Regions from separate parts of the Psychrobacillus sp. FSL H8-0487 genome, predicted to be linked through region 1. Evidence: riboswitches for the same ligand, from Rfam matches in the RefSeq annotation. Region 1 holds a riboswitch; each other region holds the start of a gene.
What was found. A riboswitch is a leader RNA that binds a small molecule or an ion and turns the genes downstream of it on or off. The one in region 1 is predicted to bind thiamine pyrophosphate.

Region 1 (2,270 bases):
GCTCGCTCTTAGCTATACTAGTGGAAACTATGTAATCAAATGTTTCCGGAGGATCCCCTTCACCGATAAAGTCAATAATGTAGCTGGCTGTTTGTGACTTCCCATCATCCACTGCTTATATTTTACTAACCAATGGTCACTTTCTCCTTCAAAGTGCAACGTGCTAACACCAATTACAGCACAACCAGCGAGTAGCATGAACAAGAATCCCATCGCAATCTTCTTCACCATTTTCCCCACCTCCGTTCATTTAAATTTATACTGAATATAAGTAATTACCTGCTGTAAATTCTTTATTGTAATCAAATATTCACCTACTTTGTATTGCCATCTTTAACACTTCTTTTACAAAATGCCTATTTACTTAAATACGTTTGAAAATAAAATGAGTTCCAATTTCAACAAAATTTACATTTAATAATTTATTTTTTCTTTTTGACTAGTCGAGAAGAAGAGATTGTACTTAAATATATAAAATAGCGAAAGCTTCATAAGTAATTTTATATATGCTATACAGATTCAAGCCCAGTTATTGTGAGAAAAATGGCTTGATTATTTTAGTGATGCCTTAACACCTAACAAACAAGACTTGACATAAAATTCTAAAAACTATACATTGAAAGTAACTTAAATATAATCACTAGGGGTGTTATTTAACTGAGATGAGTATTTACTCAAACCCTTTGAACCTGAACTAGTTAATACTAGCGGAGGAAAGTGTAGATTCTAATACATAATAGCAGGCTGATGATGCCTAATTTTTACTATGCAATTATTTGTATTTGCGCAACTTTCCTAAAGGAAGGTTGCGTTTTTTTATTATATCTATCACTTTATCATTTAAGTTTCAGCAAAACTAACAGTATGGGAGTGGTTATGATGAAAAGAACAGTATTGGTAACGGGCAGTAGTAGAGGTTTGGGATCGGCTATTGTAAAAGAATTGGCACATCAAGGATTTAAAGTGGTTATTAACTACTATAAAAGTAAAGATGCCGCTGAAGAGCTTGTTTCTATACTAGGTAAAGAGAATGCAATTGCAATTTGTGCAGATGTCACAAATCGGGCAGAAGTCGATGCCTTGGTAAAGAAAGCAACCGAATATTTTGGTCAAATAGATGTTGTAGTCAACAATGCATTGGTAGGTTTCAAATTTGATCCAAACAAACAGAAATCCTTTACAGAACTTACTTGGGAGGATTATCAAAAACAACTAGACGGCACTTTAAAAGCCGCATTTAATGTAGTCCAAAGTGTTATACCTCAATTTATTGAACGACTAAATGGAAGTATTATAAGCATTGGTACCAATTTGTATCAAAACCCTGTTGTTCCTTATCATGAATATACAACAGCAAAGGCTGGACTAATTGGTTTTACGCGAAATATCGCCGCTGAACTGGGACAATTCGGCATAAGAGCAAATGTAGTTTCAGGTGGATTATTAAAAACGACTGACGCCAGTGCTTTTACAACTCCTGAAGTATTCGATTTAATTGCTCAATCAACGCCTTTGAAGAAAGTAACTAGCCCTGAAGATGTAGCCAATATGGTCGCTTATTTATCTTCAGAAAATGCTGATGGTATTACAGGTCAGAATTTAACAGTAGATGGCGGTTTGACAATGAACTAGTAACTTAATTTATAATAGATAGTCTTACAAAAATAGACGATTTAAGCAGTCACTCATGACATAGGTAGAGGAGTAGCTAATGAAAGGAAATCAAAGAAAACAAATCCACTTAGGCGTATTGCTGTATGGATGTGGACATCATCAGGCTGCTTGGTTAATGCCTGATTCAAGCATTGAATGCATCGGGAACATTTCTTATTACCAATCCTTAGCACAGTTAGCTGAAACGGGTTGCTTTGATGCGGTGTTCTTTGCCGACAATCAATCATTCCCTGCCAACGCCCCAAATGAAATGCCAGCATTTTGGTTAGATCCAGTGGTCAATTTAACTGCTATTTCTCAAGTGACAAATTATGTGGGATTAGTTTCAACAATCTCAAGTACCTTTTCGAATCCTTACACTGCTTCGCGACAACTGTTAAGCCTAGATCACATTACAAACGGACGTGTCGGGTGGAATCTCGTTACCTCAATGAGGGACGAGGAAGCATTAAATCATAGTATGTCGGAACTGCCTTCTCATGATAAACGGTATGAAAAGGCCGAAGAATTTGCTTCTTTAATGAATAAACTATTTCTATCATGGGACAGCAAGGAGATTCTATATAATCGAGCAGAAAAACAGTTAATCAATCCTG
Region 2 (2,270 bases), 1.7 Mb from region 1:
GTCATGCACGAGCATCACCTTTTTTCGGTCGTGAAATAGCGTATCCTCGAAGAGAGCCTGTTGCTAGTAAGCCATCGGCAACCGCTTTACCTCCAACACCAGCAAGGAGAGCTCCACTCAATATGCGAATGCCAAGCATCAGTGCAACATAACCAGTACTGAATACCGTAAAGCCACCTAACAAATACCCGTAGGCAAAACTAAATACCGAAGATCCCACACCCGCTAGGATTAGAATCCAAATATCAAAGCGTTTGTATCTAGTTGCAGCAAATACTGCTTCTGCCCCTAAGCCTTGAATAACACCTGATAGAATTAGTCGGGGTCCAACGGCATTTCCTAACAACACCTCAATGGCAGCGGCGATTGTTTCTGAAATAACTGCAGCACCTGGCTTTCGAATAATATACATACTAATAATAGACACGATAAACCAAATGCCAAAAATCCATTCATATGCAATCGGACCTATAAATCCAGCCCAAATATTACCGATATGCAAGAACAATAAATAGACAATGCCAAATACAACGGCAAGTAAAGACATTAACACGATTTCTTTTAGCTTCCATGATTTCAGCATGTTAACGACCTCCATGAGAGGGGCTGTTAATACTCATAGAAACGGTCATAACCAAATGCTTATGCTCATCTGAGCGGGCATTCGTGAATGCTTCTTCATAAAATGCAAACACATCATGAATATCTCCATGAATACCACTCGCATAATGTATGGAATCATTAAACACACCTTGTGCTTTAGCACGATCCACTTCACGGTAAATAATGTCCATATAACTCGGGTTATTCATCGGGTATAGAGCAAATTGAGAAGATACATATTGTTTTGTTATATCTGTGTTGGCAATTATATCGCCTTTGTCTAGATAGACATCTCCTGCAGAATCACCGGGGCAACCAGCGGAAAAAGTACCGGACAGTGCAATATGTTCTCCTGTTTTAGCAGCATGCAATGTAATTGCTTTTGCCACATTAAATACATGTACTTGTTTGCCACGAATAACCGTCGACACATCATCTGTGTACATCCACACATTCGTCGTATCCGTCTCCTTCAAAGCACCTTTAATCACTTTGATAAAATCATTTGTCATCGGATGTAACGAAAAACGAAATCCGATAATTGGGCTCAATCCACATTCCATTTAAAAAACCTCCCTGTATTTTTTCATAAAAAAAGACCACATCCGTGAAGATGCAGCCACTTATCCAATACAAAAATATTAGGGAAGTCACCGCACTTCCTCACGCAGGTATTATCCTGATCGAGTTTTAAGGGATCGGAGCAAAATGCTCGCATCTCAGCCAAAGTGGGCACCCCTAGTGCGCAAAACGGTATGTAGTTTTTTAATATGCCCAAAGTATAACGTAGCTATTTGAAGTTGTAAATATGTTTGCAAAATTTCGTACTTTCGTCCATGCTTTATCTATCCCGATTGTTTGAGGGCTGGGTGAATCATAATGGATATTTGGAGAAACACCGGAATGTTGAGAATAATCACCCGAATGTAAAAGAGAATCACCGCAATAGAACAAAGAATCACCCGAAAGCACCAGAGAAACACAAGAATACATAACTCGAGGGAGGATAAAGTTTTGAAGAAAATATACATAACTCGTAAACTACCCGAAGAAATCATTGAGCCTTTAAGAAAAAAGTTTGATGTACAAATGTGGCATAGCGAAACTATTGGAATGACAAATGAAGAAATAATAACAAATGCTAAAGACGCGTACGCTCTATGGACGATGTTATCCGATAATATCGATCGTACACTAATTGAAGGCCTTCCAAATTTAAAAGTAATTAGTAATTTTGCAGTTGGCTATAACAATATAGACATAGAGGCGGCAAAAGACCGTAGTATTGTCGTAACAAATACTCCGGGAGTATTAACAGAGACAACGGCAGACTTAGCATTTGCTTTACTATTAGCAACTGCTCGAAGAATAACAGAAGTAGAACAAGAAATTCGTTCGGGTAACTGGGATTCCTGGTCACCAATGCAATATACAGGAATGGACATTTTCGGTGCAACGCTCGGTATTGTAGGAATGGGACGTATAGGGGAAGCGGTTGCTAGACGTGCGAAAGGCTTTGATATGAATGTGTTATATCATAATCGCTCTAGAAAACTAGATGCAGAAGAAACGTACGGCTTTACTTACGCGGAATTAGACGAATTACTTAAGCAATCTGATTTTGTCATTCTATTAACTCCACTTACACCTGAAACAAAGGGACTTAT
Region 3 (2,270 bases), 1.1 Mb from region 1:
CTGCAAAATAACCATCAAGCGATCCTGAAACGTCTATATTCACGATATCACCATCTTTTATAACACGAGCGCCTGGCATACCATGAGCTACTTCCTCATTAACACTAATACAAGTATATCCCGGAAAATCGTATTCTCCCATTGGTCCAGAAATCGCGCCATGCTCTTTAAATAGCTTTCCGCCGATTTCATCTAACTCTTTCGTAGTCACACCAGGTTTAGTAGCAGCCTTCATTACATCTCGAATTTCTGCAACAATACGCCCTATTTTTTTTAATGCTACTAACTCTTCGTCAGTTTGTACAATCATCTTAACAAGATCCCTTCTTCACTAAATGTATTCTAATCATACCATATTTAGTGAAGATTCGGCAGTGTGAGGCGTGGAGCTTTAACAAATAATATCGAACAAATGAAAGCTGCTACTAAAAATACAGGAATCATATAAGTAGAATTATAGATCAACGAATACAAAATAACATTTTGCTCACCAGCAAATTCACCAAAGAATAGAATACCTGAAGTTACATGTGCTAAATAACGAAGAAAAGCTGCGATGAACGTTCCCAAGACAACTGCTCTAACCATTTTCATTTTATCCTTTTGTTCAAATGCATGTAAAAACGCAGGTCTCAGAAAACCAGCAAAACCAGCTACCATAAATGCGATGAAATAATCTATTGCTACTTGTGCTATCACTATTTCAAATGATAAGGGAGCTGCGTAAAAACGGCCTGTAACGACTTGTAATACACCTATTAAAAATCCAGTAGTTAAACCTGCTACAATACCACGACGAAAAGCCATTAAAATAACAGGTACTAAAACGAATGTAACTGATCCACCTTGCGGCATTCCAAAGCCGATCATATCTAAAACATATCCTAAAGCTGCAAAAATAGCGATTTCCATTAATATTAATACTCGATTATTCTTCATGACAATCCCCTTTTTTTGACCACAAAAAAAACGACCCCCGGGATAGACCCAGACATCGCGCGATTGTCAGTTTCCATCCACATCCCTACGCAAGTATTAACTTACAGGTTCGAAGGGTACTATCTCAGCCGTATCAACGGCGCCCCTTGTGGTTTGAATTATTTAGTTCGAGTTCATTGTAGCTGAATAGATAAAGTATTGCAACCTTCTTTTGTTCTTTTGTTATACTTGTAAAAACTATATGCGTAAGGGGATGTTTACATGATTACATTATTAAAAGATTTAATACGTATCAAAAGTGACACATTGGAAGGCGCAAATAATGCTTTGTTATTTTGTGAGAATTGGCTAGAGGAACGAGGTATTACTACTACGATCTTAAAGCATGAGGAAAAACTGATGCTTATGGCAGTAATAGGAGACGGTGATAAATGTATGATTTGGAATGGTCACGTAGATGTTGTTCCAGGAGAAACTTCACAATTTCAGCCTTATATTGAGGGAGATTATTTATATGGTCGTGGAACAGCTGATATGAAAGCGGGAGTTGCAGCGATGATGCAAGCCTTTTATGAGCTATCTAAACAACCTGAAAATCTTGCTCAAAAAATCCAACTACATATCGTAACCGATGAGGAAACAGACGGAGAGACATCCAAATTTTTGGTCGATCAAGGATATATCGGTGACTTTGTTATATGTGGAGAACCTACCTATCTACAAATTGGCTTACAGGCAAAAGGAATTATCCAGTTTGATGTAATACTTAAGGGCAAATCTAGTCATGGTAGTCGTCCTTGGGAAGGAATAAATGCAATTGAACAAGCGTTTCTTTTTGACCAACAGCTTCGCAAACTTTCTTTTTTAACAGCAAGCAATGAGTTCTATGATTATCCTTCCTTAAACTTGGCAAAAATACAAGCAGGAGAACGATATAACGTAGTGCCCGATGAGTGCATAGTAAGTTATGATCTTCGTTACGTACCTGGACAAGATATGCATAGTATTCTTTTAGATCTCCAAACGTTGACAGAAGAATTTCCCAATAGTGAAATACAAGTGCACACTACCGCTCCTGCAGTAACAACTGAAGCTATTAACCCATATATCGAACGTATTGCTCAGGTCACTTCACAGTTTATAGGAAAACCTGCTGTGTTATTTGGGCAGCATGGAGCAGCTGATGCTCGCTTTTATGCAGAAACTGGAGCAGGCGCTATTGAGTTTGGACCAAGTGGTGGGGATTGGCATGGTGAAAAAGAATATGTATCTATTTCCTCTACGGAAACTTATAAAAACATCTTAGTCTCCTTAGGTAAAAGTGAGAAAAA

Region 2: it holds a riboswitch for thiamine pyrophosphate, as region 1 does, so the genes downstream of both, MHI47_RS01125 (YkoF family thiamine/hydroxymethylpyrimidine-binding protein) here and MHI47_RS09420 (3-oxoacyl-ACP reductase) in region 1, are expected to answer to the same signal.
Region 3: it holds a riboswitch for thiamine pyrophosphate, as region 1 does, so the genes downstream of both, thiT (energy-coupled thiamine transporter ThiT) here and MHI47_RS09420 (3-oxoacyl-ACP reductase) in region 1, are expected to answer to the same signal.

Annotation. Positions count from the first base shown of each region.
Region 1 covers NZ_JBBOZA010000001.1:1,893,156-1,895,425, reverse strand. The annotation lists gene MHI47_RS09425 (hypothetical protein) at 1-112, opposite strand, end outside; TPP riboswitch at 633-733, shown strand; gene MHI47_RS09420 (3-oxoacyl-ACP reductase) at 880-1,632, shown strand; gene MHI47_RS09415 (LLM class flavin-dependent oxidoreductase) at 1,712-2,270, shown strand, end outside.
Region 2 covers NZ_JBBOZA010000001.1:214,129-216,398, forward strand. The annotation lists gene MHI47_RS01115 (ABC transporter ATP-binding protein) at 1-15, opposite strand, end outside; gene MHI47_RS01120 (ECF transporter S component) at 2-583, opposite strand; gene MHI47_RS01125 (YkoF family thiamine/hydroxymethylpyrimidine-binding protein) at 585-1,166, opposite strand; TPP riboswitch at 1,247-1,353, opposite strand; gene MHI47_RS01130 (2-hydroxyacid dehydrogenase) at 1,618-2,270, shown strand, end outside.
Region 3 covers NZ_JBBOZA010000001.1:3,021,399-3,023,668, forward strand. The annotation lists gene map (type I methionyl aminopeptidase) at 1-310, opposite strand, end outside; gene thiT (energy-coupled thiamine transporter ThiT) at 358-939, opposite strand; TPP riboswitch at 1,005-1,096, opposite strand; gene MHI47_RS15505 (M20 family metallopeptidase) at 1,201-2,270, shown strand, end outside.